Regions from separate parts of the Herbaspirillum sp. GCM10030257 genome, predicted to be linked through region 2. Evidence: predicted binding sites of a transcription regulator. Region 2 holds the regulator's gene; each other region holds the start of a gene.
The links. The regulator LexA, encoded in region 2, represses DNA repair genes until DNA is damaged. The targets are predictions, from matches to a motif close to ACTGTATNNNNATACAGT.

Region 1: the regulator LexA is predicted to act here: its motif matches at 1,289-1,306, upstream of ACFQUU_RS00865 (DUF2471 family protein).
Region 3: the regulator LexA is predicted to act here: its motif matches at 3,160-3,177, upstream of ACFQUU_RS09950 (putative DNA modification/repair radical SAM protein).

The regions. Positions count from the first base shown of each region.
Region 1 is NZ_JBHTDH010000001.1:191,281-195,929, forward strand. It holds gene ACFQUU_RS00860 (type 1 glutamine amidotransferase domain-containing protein) at 240-998, shown strand; gene ACFQUU_RS00865 (DUF2471 family protein) at 1,322-1,633, shown strand; gene ACFQUU_RS00870 (hypothetical protein) at 2,030-2,224, opposite strand; gene ACFQUU_RS00875 (hypothetical protein) at 2,789-2,998, opposite strand; gene ACFQUU_RS00880 (host attachment protein) at 3,370-3,840, opposite strand; gene ACFQUU_RS00885 (methyltransferase family protein) at 3,917-4,603, opposite strand; gene ACFQUU_RS00890 (alpha/beta fold hydrolase) at 4,646-4,649, opposite strand, start outside.
Region 2 is NZ_JBHTDH010000038.1:22,997-27,645, forward strand. It holds gene ACFQUU_RS26565 (DEAD/DEAH box helicase) at 1-843, opposite strand, end outside; gene ACFQUU_RS26570 (inositol monophosphatase family protein) at 1,019-1,813, opposite strand; gene ACFQUU_RS26575 (RNA methyltransferase) at 1,936-2,709, shown strand; gene lexA (transcriptional repressor LexA) at 3,020-3,682, opposite strand; gene rpsF (30S ribosomal protein S6) at 3,992-4,360, shown strand; gene priB (primosomal replication protein N) at 4,379-4,649, shown strand, end outside.
Region 3 is NZ_JBHTDH010000005.1:221,045-225,693, reverse strand. It holds gene ACFQUU_RS09960 (exonuclease domain-containing protein) at 1-472, opposite strand, end outside; gene ACFQUU_RS09955 (UdgX family uracil-DNA binding protein) at 483-1,919, opposite strand; gene ACFQUU_RS09950 (putative DNA modification/repair radical SAM protein) at 1,916-3,148, opposite strand; gene ACFQUU_RS09945 (hypothetical protein) at 3,408-3,599, shown strand; gene ACFQUU_RS09940 (hypothetical protein) at 3,713-4,063, opposite strand; gene ACFQUU_RS09935 (hypothetical protein) at 4,293-4,604, shown strand.

The DNA of each region.
Region 1 (4,649 bases), on a different contig from region 2:
GCACATACCTGCAGCAACAGCACTAAAAAGCAACACCTTGCGGCCGGATGCCAACTCGCCAGTACCTAAACGATGGTCGACCAAACCTCAGTCGATGTTCGGGTTCGACATCCGCAAAGAACTTCGCCGACGCATTGATATCAGAATGGCCATGCGAGCTTGTTATCTGCTGCGTTGCAGCAGGTCTTGTCTTCGTCAGTGTTCAGTTATCCAGTTTGTCTTTCCAACAAGGAGAAACCATGCCGAATTCAAACGCCCTTAAGGGCCGTCGCATTGCCGTGCTAGCAGCCGACGGCTTTGAAAAAATCGAACTGACCGCACCGGTTGCGGCGCTAGAAGCGGAAGGCGCTGTCGTCGACATTGTGTCATTGCATTCCGGCAGTATCCGTGGGGTCAACCTGCATGAACCGGCGAGCAAGGTGCGCGTCAATAAGACACTGCGCAAGGCAGACCCGGCTCGCTACGACGGCTTGCTGATACCAGGCGGCTTCATCAGTCCGGACCTTCTGCGTCAGTCGGCAGAGGCTCGGGCTTTTGTACGCGCCTTTGACCAAAGGCGCAAACCGATTGCAACGCTATGCCATGGACCCTGGGTGCTTGCTTCTGCCGGGCTGGCGGCTGGCCGCACCATGACATCCTGGCCGGGTATTCGCGACGATATTGTCAATGCCGGTGCAACCTGGCTCGATGCAGAGGTAGTCCGCGACGGCAACCTTGTCACCAGTCGGGGACCACAGGACATCATTTCTTTTATGCGCGCCATGACTGAACTGTTCATGGAACAGGCCCCCATCTTTGCCGGTATAGCACAGGCTGCGCATTCCGATCCGCAGCGTGAAGCGCCACCCGAACTGATGGTGCAGGCAATACGCTGGATGCCACGACCTTCTTTCCGCACGGTACTTGGCCTTGCAGCGTTAGGCGCAGGCATCATCGCGATGAACCGCACGCGCAACGGAAATATCGGCGCAACACAAGCCAGCCCTTCCATAATGTAAGCAACTAATCAACAAAAGGCAGGACAACGTGGTTTTTGCTGCGCCACATTGTCCACTTGTCAGGCCCGTCACGTTGCCTGTTCAACAAAAGGCAGGACAACGTGGTTTTTGCTGCGCCACATTGTCCACTTGTCAGGCCCGTCACGTTGCCTGTTTATTCATCAATCAAGCGGCTGTTTCGCACACCGAAAAGCCGCTTGATCACTAACACAAAATCCACCCTCGCAGACTGGCAATACAGAGTGAAAACTGCGGTAATCCTGCGTCCGTAAAGGCCCGTTTTCGCTTATACTGTGCACCCATACAGTATCGCAGTTGTTGTCATGATGAACTTGTTTGAAGGCTACAAACTTAACGCAGTAAAAGCACGTCTGGACGTCGCTATCACTAACATCGCAGAACGCCACCGCACTGCCGGACGCGTGCTGACCTGGCGCCTGATTCACGAAATTGAACAGGAAGCTCTCGAGACACTCAAGCAGGCTGGCGACCTTGAAATGAAGTACATCCAGATGGTCCGCTCTTCTCAATGGGGCTATGTGCCACGGGTCAACCAGCCAGCCGATCTTGAAGGCTATGAAGAATTACCGGTTGCAGTCACTACGATTCGAAAGGCTTATAAATCTTTTCACTAATCAAGCATTAGCGAATCAGTAAAGCAGCAGGCAGAAGTAAAAAACACCGCGGCCGTCATAAAGACGGCCGCGGTGTTTTTGTATCAGCACTGTGAGTTATACCAATCCCAACCCATAACGCACCATGACATCGCGTCTTTTCCCGCCTGCCTGCGTTGCACTCGTCGTCAATAGCCCGCTATTGACTCCTCCTGCGCCTTGCCAGTCAAAAAAATCCATCGATCTCATTTGTCACGTTATAGGTTGGGATTGGTATTAGACGCGAGTTGGCCACGCCGCATTTCTCTCATCGGCCATTGCTGCAGACTAACCAGTTTCTACATGCAAAGCCTATGTCTGCTGTCGCTTCACCAAAGACGAAACTGACGTAAATGAAGCGTCCTTTTGTTGACACCATTAACTACGGAGTAGCAAAAGTTCAAGATCTTCCAGCGTCGGTGGTGCGTACGCAGACACGCCTTCGTCTCGGGTGAAATATGACAGGGAGCCGTACGCATGAATGAATGTTGCACCGGCAAGCACAAACAGCAAAATAGCAAGCAAAGTCACCATTTCCATTCCCCCTATAAATACACGCAATGATTTCATCATGCATGCTTCTAGGCGATATTGATTTATGACAATGCGGTAATTTGTTTTGAACCGGAAATACATCATCAATCGTCAATTAGGCAGAACGTTGCATTGACGCTTTGTCTTCGCATTAAAACTCGGAAGCCGGGTGCAAAAAACCAAACAAGAAACACGCGCTGTGAAGTTCGCCAAGGTTTCATCAGGGAATCAGCGAGCCATTGTAGTTCCTCTATCAATTCAATCAACAACCACAACATTGCGATTGAACAATGCTCGTCACTTTTCCACTGGCATCCTATGCTTATTATCAAGGAGGCCGCAATGCAAACATTATTACTGGAAGCGCACGATCAGTGGGTCATCCTTTTTTATATCGCTTGCTCTGTTGGGGCAATGCTTTGGTCCATGCGTAATCGTGGATAACATCTGGCAATAGTGGTTGTCTTACCTGCTTATTTCTAGTGTGTCTTCACGTAAAAAACTGGGAATGATGCCCCAAGAGTAGTGAGCACTGACATGCATTATTGCCGTGCATGCGGAGGCGCCTCATGCACGCCCCGGTCGCAAGCCAATCAAAGTAAATCAAATTACGAGCGTCGCATCGGATGGTATTACCTGCAATACCTTGCCCATGCTGCGCTGCACTTCCACCTTGTATTCCGCTTTGGCCAGACGCACAAGATTGAGCAGCGATTGGCGCAATACATATTCTTCTCGTGCAGTAGCGTCTGCACCCAGGGTGGCGTTTACAAGGTTCTCGATAGCGACTGCAGTGGTAAACTCGGTATGCATCGTGGACTCGGTGAAAAGTGATTTAAGGAAACCAGAGTATCGCCTGTCATCCCTCGGTCACACTTGACGATGCGCAACCTTTCTTCGGAATTGTCCTACAAGACCTCAGGATAACCGTCGTAGTCATACGGTCGTTGTCCTAACGGCTTTAACACCAAGATTTCTTGCATTTTCGCAATTCGATCGAGCCAGTTTGCGGTTAGTGCAATCGTACTGCCCGACGACCGGCATACTGTGTCGACCGTCGAGACCATGCATGGCTTCCTTTCATCGCAGAAACCTGTCGTCAAGATCATGCGGAAGCCACATTAAGATGCAGGGCTATGTGCTTGCAAACCTTGCGTCTCACGAGCTTCACGAGTCGGCGCGTATCAGCTCTTCGCGTTATGCGCACGAATTTGCTCCAGCAATTGCTGCGGACTGAACTGCGTATAGTCCTTATCGATTTCAAAACTCACAGCCGATTCCAGTTCTGGAGCAAGCAAGGTTCGCAACATGCCGAGAAACTTTGGCGATACGACCAATGAAAGCTTCTGGAACTTTCCATCACGATGCGCCTGCAACAGGTAATCGGCAATATCCCTGGCAAACAATTCTGCTTCATGCTTGTCAGGTGTCTGCGGCGGTTCGTACGTCTTGCCAGGTACCGGTGCCCCGGTGTTATGGATGCTCTTTGATGCGGAGGTCGGGCCACGCTTGTCGCTTTCCGTACTTTCCACCATGCGCAGTCGCGAAGCTTCATTGACCATGTCGTTGATTTCTTCCAAAGAGTCCGAAGGCTGTGCCTGGGAAAAGAACCTTGCCCGGCTTGCATTTGCTGAAACGATCCAAGTTGCGTTCATATCATCCTCGTTAATACATTGGAAAAATCTTCGATGCCCGAAGCACCGCAAACGTTCCGTTTAGTGGAGGGAAAGCTTAGCGCGATTGCCGAGGCAAAACTGCATCTTTCGGGGTCTTCACAAAAGGCAATGACGGCCAGAAAAATGGCATGCCCTTGTTGCGATACGCGCGATAGACATCGCCATAGGCATCAACAAGCCGCGCTTCTTCATGCGCCGATCCAAGCACGAAATACACTGTACTGACGATATTGAATCCAAGCCGGCGCGTCGTCATGTGCGGCGTCAGCCAGAACAGCGGAATGCCGGAAAAATTAAGCGGATGCCTGCTTGACTGAAAGGGTCCTCCGGCGGCGAGGCAGCCGTTATCCATAATCTCCGGACCTTGTGCGACGGGTCCGGCAGGTATGGGCCGGCCTTCGCGATACGCGCTGAAATTGCGCAATCCCGCCCAGCGTGTAAAGCCGATCGCGTGCAAACCTGACAGCAAATGCAGTGCCCCTGCCGCCTGCCCCAGGCGCATGAGCAACGCAGCAGGGCCAGTGATCCGATACACCGTCTTCTTGGGCAGGGATGCCGCATACGTGACCAGCCACGCAAAGCCCAAGACCGACTGCCCGACAAACACTAACCGGTACCCGGCATCGCGCCGATGATTCCCGATAAGCTTGCCGGTTGCCTGCTTGGCGGTGCGCGTCGCCAGGGCGCTATGAACGGCGGCAAAGGCAACGGTCGCCAGTGTGATTCTCAACATGGTTCGCATGTAGCTCTCATTCACTCCAGAGTGAAACAGCAAGGGATGACATCAA
Region 2 (4,649 bases):
GCCGTGGATGGCCATGGCGCTGATGTCGTCCTTCCCAAGCTGTTCTACCAGCTTGTTGGCTCCGTGCTTGGTACGCGTGAAAACCAGTACCTGGTTCCAGTTGTTGGTCTTGATCAGGTGACTGAGCAATGGGTGCTTGCGGTTGCGGTCAACCGGATGGATTTTCTGTGAAATGATCTCGGAAGTGGAATTGCGGCGAGCCACCTCAATCATTGCGGGTGAGTTCAGCAGTCCATCGGCCAGCGCTTTAATCTCATCAGAGAAAGTCGCCGAAAACAGCAGGTTTTGCCGTTGCTTGGGCAGAGCGGCGAGCACCCGACGAATGTCACGAATGAAGCCCATGTCGAGCATGCGGTCGGCTTCGTCCAGTACCAGGATTTCAATGTGCGACAGGTTGACTGTGCCTTGCTGCATATGGTCGAGAAGACGGCCTGGCGTTGCGACCAAAATGTCGACGCCCTGGTTGAGCACCCGTATCTGAGGATTGATGTTGACGCCGCCGAAGATCACGGAGGATGTCAGTTTCAGGTACTTGCCATAGACCCGGACGCTTTCTTCAACCTGGGCCGCCAGTTCGCGGGTGGGCGTCAGGATGAGTGCGCGTATCGGGCGGCGCTGGCTGCCCTGCGTGCCCTGTGGTCGCGGCTGCAAAGCGAGGCGCTGCAAAATGGGTAGCGTGAAACCGGCGGTTTTGCCTGTTCCGGTTTGTGCGCCCGCGAGCAGGTCACCTCCACCGAGAACAGCAGGAATAGCTTGTTTCTGAATCGGGGTAGGGCTGGTGTAGCCTTGTTCACTTACGGCACGAACAATTTCATCGGCCAGGCCGAGTTCGGTAAAAGACATGAAGACTCATTTAAAGTATATGCCTGTCGCCGGTTCAGGGGCGCCAATCTATCGCAGGCAAATAAGGTGGAGATGCGGGAGGTCGGAGGGACAGCGGCGCGTAGACTGGAACAGCGCAGCGTGCAGGCATGCAGCTTATTGCGCACGCCTGCCTCGTTAACATCAGGAGGAAAACTTATTTGGCAAACGGTGACAGCAGGTTGACCATTTGCGCAAAAATTTTGGGAGATCCTGCAAGTACGTTGCCTTTATACAGGTAATCGGACTCCCCCGCAAAATTACCGACGATGCCACCTGCTTCGGTGATCAGCAGCGATCCGGCTGCCATATCCCAGGTTTGCAGGCCTTTCTCGAAGAAACCATCCAGGCGGCCTGCAGCCACATAGGCCAGATCGAGGGCGGCCGCACCGGGACGGCGCAGACCAGCGCACTTTTCAGTCATGATTCGGAACATCTGCATGTATTCATCTAGGGCCGCCTTGTCCCGGAACGGGAAGCCTGTACCGATCAGCGCCTCGGCCATCCTATCGCGTCGGCCTACGCGAATCCGCTTTTCATTGAGGTAAGCGCCGGCACCCTTGGTGGCGGTAAACAGATCGTTGCGGGTAGGGTCGTACACTACGGCTTGCGTGATCTGTCCGCGTTGCTGGAGCGCGATCGATACGCAGTATTGGGGAAAGCCGTGAATGAAATTTGTGGTACCGTCGATGGGATCGATGATCCAGACGTTTTCGTTTTCGTCGTGCAGGTTGCTGGATGCACCGGACTCTTCAGCGAGAATCGCGTGGTCGGGGTATGCGGTTTTGAGAACTTCAATGATGGCCTGCTCGGCGGCCTGGTCAATTTCCGTCACGAAATCATTGTGGCCTTTTTCGGTGACCTTGACGCGTTCAATGTCAAAGGAGGCACGGTTGATGATCGAAGCGGCGCGGCGTGCAGCCTTCACCGCCGTATTGAGCATGGGATGCATAAGGGTTCCGTTAAAATTGCGGTACCGTCGCATACCGCGTTCGGAACCACATTGAATGAATTAATGAGCGATGCGGTAGTTCGTCAGCCAAGGGCTGGCGCCGCGTAATGTCGCTATTTTAAATGAACCAGCCACAAACCAACACTTCTCTTTTCTCGCGCCTTCGTTTTGTGCTCGTCGAAACCAGCCACCCGGGGAATATCGGTGCAGTTGCACGAGCCATGAAAACCATGGGTTTTTCGCAACTTGTGCTGGTGAACCCGCGCTTCCCTGACGCCGTGCATCAGGAAGTGGCAATTGCTTTCGCGAGCGGTGCCCAGGACATCCTTGCGTCTGCAAAGGTCGTCGGCAGCATCGAAGAAGCGCTAGAGGGTTGCAATTTCGCAGCTGCGCTAAGCGCACGCCTGCGCGAATATTCACCACCTGTCACGACACCAAGGGCGCTCGCATCGACCTTGGCCGATGATGGGAACCTGAACGCTGCTCTGGTATTTGGGAGCGAGCGCTATGGATTGCCAAATCAGATCATTGAAAAATGTAATATTCTGATCAACATTCCAGCCAATCCTGATTATTCGTCATTGAACCTGGCGCAAGCTGTGCAGTTACTTGCATACGAAGCGAGAATGGCGACGGGCGGCGATACGATTGCTCGATCGCCAATTGGATTCCAAGGTGAAGCAGCGAGCCTGGCACAGGTGGACGGTATGTATGAACACTTGGAAAAGGCATTGATTGCGATTGAATTCCTCGATCCCGATAATCCCAAAAAACTGATGTCTCGATTACGGCGCCTGTTCTCGCGAACACAACTAGAAACTGAGGAAGTCAATATTTTGCGCGGTATAGCCAGGCATATTCTCGCGCGGATAGGGAAAAACAAGCTGAGCGGATAGAAAAAGGCAGTACGGGAAGTAACGAGGGTTGGTGCAGGTCAAGAGCGTTTCGCGGAGGGTCCAGTGAAGTGTTTTGTGCCTTGCGGCGTTAACCCGAAGACACGTTAAGTATTGAAAAATCGTCGTGCTAAAGGTATATGGCTCGCCGAGCTTTTAAGCTTTTATATTGTTATCGGGATTTCACTGTCCAACCGACCAGTTGGCGAGGCCAGTCTATAAAATAGACAAACTATTAAAAAGAAAACGTGGCGGCAGGGTGCAGCGACAATGCCGCTACCCTGCTATAGATATCTGGAGCAACGAACAAAAGCTATGCCCAGGCGCGTAGCAAACCAACAGCCAAACCCTCAAGCGCAAAATTGTCGTAGCTGGAATCTACCCGGATCGGTTCAAAGTCAGGATTCTCAGGTAGTAGTTCTATTAAAGAGCCGCTCTTTTTATACCGCTTGACTGTCACTTCATCGCCAAGTCGAGCAACAACGATCTGGCCGTTTTTTGCGGTGTCGATCTTCTTAACAGCAAGCAAGTCACCATCCATAATGCCTGCATCACGCATGGATAAACCTTTGACCTTCAGCAAGTAATCCGGCTTTGCGGAAAACAGGGCTGGGTCAACACTATAAGTCGCCTCAACATGCTCTTGGGCGAGAATAGGGGAACCTGCTGCGACTCGACCTATCAAGGGCAGACTGAGTTGCATGAGGGCAGGATGAGGTAACGACATCTGCCGTCCCGACATCCGGAGTCCGCTGTCGCCATGCAAATCGCGCAATCGGATACCACGGGAAGTGCCTGGAGAGATTTCAATTGCACCCTTGCGGGCTAGTGCCTGAAGATGCTCTTCCGCGGCATTGGCTGATTTAAAGCCGAGTTCGGTGGCGATTTCGGCCCGGGTCGGAGGGAAGCCGGTATTTTCGATCGCTTCCTTGATCAGATTCAGGATCTGTTCCTGACGTGCAGTAAGTTTAAGCATGTTTGACAGCCAAGGTAATCAGCGAAGATCGCCCAAAAATTGGCGAAGATTAATATTTATTGCGTGACTGATGCAGGTGTTTGCACTCTGGCCATGCTGTTCATATAGACAGCCTGTATTTTTATACAGGTTTTGTTCGAATGCAAGCGGATATATAGGGTTTTTTAGGTTTTTTCGGGTTGAGGCTGTTAAGCGCTTGAAATGATTGAGTTTTCCTTTGGTGCAGGTTATGATAGCGGGCTTTCCTCTTCCCACACTCGTCTTGACGCCGAGGTGGGCGATTGTTTAATCCGTCCATAAGGAGAATACATGCGTCATTATGAAATCGTTTTTATCGTCCATCCGGATCAGAGCGAGCAAGTGCCTGCAATGATCGAACGCTACAAGGGTATCGTGACCGCCCGTAACGGCAAGGTGCACCGCGTCGAAGACTGGGGCCGCCGCCAGATGGCATACATGATCCAGAAGCTCGCAAAAGCACACTATGTCTGCATGAATATCGAGTGCGACAGCGAAACACTGGCTGAGATCGAAACAGGCTTCAAGTTTAACGATGCCGTCCTGCGCCACCTGACCGTCAAGATGAAGAAGGCCGAAACAGCGCCGTCGCCAATGATGAAGGCTGTGCAGAAGGAAGATGCTGCCAAGAGCCAGCGTTCCGAAGCAGCCGCTGCGTAATTCTGTCCGTCGAGGAGCGTGAATCAGTTACGCCTGATAGCTGCCATTGCCGAGCGTGATGTATTGCGCTACACACCGGCAGGTATCCCGATCGTGTCGGCAAAATTGTTGCACACGTCAGGGCAACTAGAGGCAGGTATCCCGCGCCAGGTTGAGTTTGAAATCGTCGCGATCGCCGCTGGCGAAATTTCAGGAAAACTCAACAAGGTGGAACTGGGAATAACGATGGTATTCACCGGATTCCTCGCTCGTAAGAACCGCAATAGCAAAAGCCTCGTTTTCCATATCA
Region 3 (4,649 bases), on a different contig from region 2:
GCTGCGCATCGCCAAGCGCACGGTGACGTTCGGTCACATGCAGCTTGTGGCGTTCGGCCAGTGTATCGAGATTGTGTCGTGCGAAGCCAGGGAACAACTTGCGTGACAACCGCACCGTGCACAGGACTTGTGGTCGGAAATCGCGTCCGATGCGGCGGAATTCATTGCGCAGGAAGCCGTAGTCGAAGCGTGCGTTATGGGCAATGAATACACGGTCGGCAAGGCGTGCGGCGACTTCATCGGCAATCATTTCGAACGGCGGCGCGTCTGCGACCATCGCGTCCGAGATGCCCGTCAATGACTGGATGAATGGCGGAATCGTGATGCCGGGATTCACCAGGCTGCTCCATTCGCGCACCCCGTCATCGTCGACTTCGATGATGCCTACTTCCGTGATGCGGTCTTCAGTGGCGGTGCCGCCAGTTGTTTCAAGGTCGACAAAGGCGAGGCGCGGAAATTTGCGAGCTGTCATGCTTCCATATTCAGTGATGTCGCGCGTCCCCGGCGATGAGCCGCTCCGCGGCTTGCAAGGCTTTCACCATGTCGGCGAAGGCCGCCGCTTTCAATTGCTCATCCGGCACCCGCAAGACGTAGGCCGGGTGGTAGGTTGCGACCACCCACTGACCGTCATGCTGCACCGGATTGCCAAGCATGCTGTTCAAGGTAACCTTGCTGCTTTGCATGATCGACTTGAGCGCGGTGCTGCCCAGCGCTACCAATACTTTGGGCCTGATTGCCGCAATCTCGTGTTCCAGCCAGTAATGACAGGCTGAAATCTCACGTTGCCCCGGCGTCTTGTGCAGGCGTCGCTTGCCGCGTGGCTCCCATTTGAAATGCTTGACGGCGTTGGTCAGGTAGACGGTATCGCGGTCCACGCCGGCCTGCTGCATCACATCGTCCAGCAGTTTTCCGGCGGGGCCGACAAAGGGCAGCCCGGCAAGATCTTCCTGGTCGCCCGGCTGCTCACCAACCAGCATGATCGTCGCATGAGCGGGTCCGACGCCAGGCACACCCTGCGTTGCCATGCTCCATAAGTCGCAGCGCCGACACTGGTCAAGATCGGTGGGCGCATCACGCTGCGGTTGTGCATCCGCAGGAGCGATGTCGATGGTCTTCCCTTTGCGCACGCCAACTTCTTTGGCCTGCCCGACACGCTGGCCGCCAGTCCCGGCACGGCTGACCAGTTCGGGAATCAGTTTGCCTTCCGGCAGGTTCTTCCAGTAACGTACAGGCATATGCATCTCCATCGCCCCGGTATTCAAGCGGGCAGGATTGAAAATACTGCGGTAGTACGCGAGCCACAGAGCTTCGCCGCTATCCGCGATGTCATCGACACGCGCCACCGGAGGGCCGAAGTGCAGCCCGGCGCCGTCCCACACGGCCGAACCTTTCGGCGTACCGATCATCCAGCTGCTCTTACCCATGCGATGCGAAAAGTGTTGCGCCACGCGCGTCAGGATGTCGTGCTCCGGTTCGAACCATGCGACAAACCGGGGATCACCCTGCTCCGCAGGTCTTTCGCGAAACCGCACAAAGGCATGCATCTTGTGCTCTTCACGCTCAACCGTTTTCACCATCGCATGTAATCGCATGCCGTCCTCATCCGCAGCGGACATCACTGCTTGCTCACCAAGGTTCCAGCGCCATAAAACCTTGTAAAGAAAACTCCAGCGATCGTCTGCCTGATAACAACTGGCCGTAGCCAGCATGTCGAGCAGACGCCGCGGCACCTGCAACGACCTTGCTCCATTCGCGGCCGGTTGTACGGCAAGTGCTTGCCATGACTCATTGGCAAACAGGTCGGTGCTGACTTGCTGTGCGGTCCACTGAATATCATGTGGTGCGACATGAGCAGCAATCAATTGCCTCGCCACATCGCGCCAGTCATCAAATCCGGCGACACGCACCTGTACCGTCATGCGGCTTCCTGCAATGCCGGCCACAGGCCGAGTTGTTGCGGTCGATCAGCCAGTGCGCGACGCAAGGCTTCCGATGATGCAGTGTCGTGCTGCGGCCGGTAGTCAGCGGTCACGATGAATGGTTTGAGCTTGTCCATGCTGCAGCGAAGGCGTGCCAGATCTGCATAACGGATTCGCCGTGCCCGGCGAAGTTCCACTAGTCGTCGCGCATTGCGCAAACCAATGCCGGGAACACGTACGATCAAACTCGGATCCGCAGTATTGAGGTCGAGTGGAAAGTGTTCACGATGAGCCAATGCCCAGGCCAGTTTGGGATCGATGTCGAGCGCAAGATTGCCTGCGGCCGGCAATAATTCTTTCACGTTGTAGCCATAGCCACGCAGCAGGAAGTCCGCCTGGTAGAGCCGGTGCTCGCGCATCATCGGAGGCGGCTTGCTCGGCAGTCCGCTCGGGCTATGGGGAATCGGGCTGAACGCCGAGTAATAGACACGCTTGAGTTTGTAAGCGCCGTACAGGGTTTCGGCCGTGTTGAGGATGGTGCTATCGTCGGCCTGGTCGGCGCCGACGATCATTTGCGTACTTTGTCCGGCCGGTGCATAGCGCGGCGCTTTGGGCTCGGCTTCCTTTTCGTCGAGTTTGCGGCGAATCGATCCCATCGCGAGCTTGATGGTATGCACACTCTTTTCCGGCGCAAGGCGCTCGATCCCGGCGGCAGTCGGAAGCTCGATATTGACGCTGAGACGGTCGGCATAGCGACCGGCTTCAGCAATCAGTTCGGGAGCCGCATCGGGAATTGTCTTGAGATGGATATAGCCACGAAACTGATGCTCTTCCCGCAACAGCTTTGCCACCAGAATCAACTGCTCCATTGTGTAGTCGGCGGAACGGATGATGCCCGAACTCAGGAACAAGCCATCAATGTAATTGCGCAGGTAAAAGTCGGTAGTCAACCTGACAACTTCGTTGACTGCAAACCGCGCACGCGGCACATCGCTGCTACGTCGATTGACGCAATACTGGCAGTCGTATAAGCAGTAGTTGGTCAACAGGATTTTCAATAGCGAGACACAGCGCCCATCCGGGGTGTAGCTGTGGCAAATTCCCATGCCAGTCGTGGCGCCGATGCCATCCTTACCTGCGGAAGAGCGTTTAGGTGCACCGCTGCTGGCACAGGATGCATCGTACTTCGCCGCATCGGCGAGAATTTCCAGCTTGTCGATCAGTTCCATCAGTTTCGCATACTGTATATATGCACAGTATTCTACGCTGATAGCTTGCTGGATGCATTGCCCGATATGCCAGATTGCCTATGCGCGTTGTCTTTAAGTGCTTGTCTAAAGCGCTTGTTTTAAACCCATGTGTGATGGCCGTTTTCTTTGTCCTGATTTGTACAGGACTAGTGTGCGTTTGCTCCGTATCAAAGTTGCGCAGAGCCAAGCTCTTAGACTTGGTACAGGCGAATGCCGATTCCTATGGCGGAGATACAGAATGACGCGACCAGAAACACCGTTTGAACAAGCAAGTTACGACCTTAACAAGTTCCGCGAACGCCGCATGGCTGAGCGACGCGCGGTCCCGCGTGACTCTGCGGATCGCAGGGCGAACCATCGTGGCGAGCAAACAGATGCACACAACAATGAGCAGGAAAACCAGGAGCAGGGAAACGGAAATAAAAACTAATTGAATGCAGGTTGAGATTCAGGCGATGTGACGAATCGCCTTTTCATCGTGCGGTACATGCCTGCAACATGTACCGCTTAATTTTTTGCGACGCGGTTTCCCGCGTGCGACGTTCAGGCATGGCTGACAATCTGCGACGCTTCGCGATGATAGCGCGGCATGGCAGAGATGGTACGTGTCTTAACGACACTATCCATACCACCGAGCCAATATTTGGACTTGGTGTCTCCCATCAGGTCACGTAATTCGCGGATGCTCATTTCCGTGAGCTCATGCGCTGCCAGCAGCAGATCGGAATTGATGGCGACTTGCTTGTGGCGCACCTTGCTGATGGTTGAAGGCGGCACGGCGAGAATACGAGCCAGTGCCGCATCGCTTTTCGCGCCGAGCATTGTCATCAGGGTGTCCAGCAAATGATTTGGCGTGTAACCCTCTTGTGCAACCAGTGGTGATTTCTTGCGCATGCTTAGCTCCTTGAAAACGATGAGTAATTTTGCCTTCACGAAACTCTTTGCGGTAAGAAATGCAGCCGAAGCTTGATTTTGCGCAACCACTTGTAAGCAACTCTTTATATGTCACTTTTGGCAACGATGTCGCTATAACAATTGCTTACAACGTCATAGTCAACTCGAGGCCAAGACAGGTCGTTTGTAGAGATGCAGCGATTTTCTATATCAACTACAGAGGACGACCATGAACAAACTGATTGCTACCCTGATTGCAGGCCTGTTCACGACCGCAGCATTTGCGCAAACTGCTACCACACCGGCAGGCACAACAACGACGACTGCACCGGCCACGAAGGAAGAAGCAAAAGCCGCCAAGGCGGACGCAAAGGCTGCGGAGAAATCGACAAAGGCAGACGCAAAGGCGGAAGAAAAAGTCGCGAAGGCTAACGCCGATGCTGACAAGACAAAAGCCAAAGCCGACAAGAAGGCCAAGAAAAAAGTGGCTGAAGCCAAGAAAGATGCAGCTGAAGACAAGGCCGACGCAGCGAAGAAGTAAGGACTTCGAAGTCATCTAAAGGCAGACCGTTCGGTCTGCCTTTTT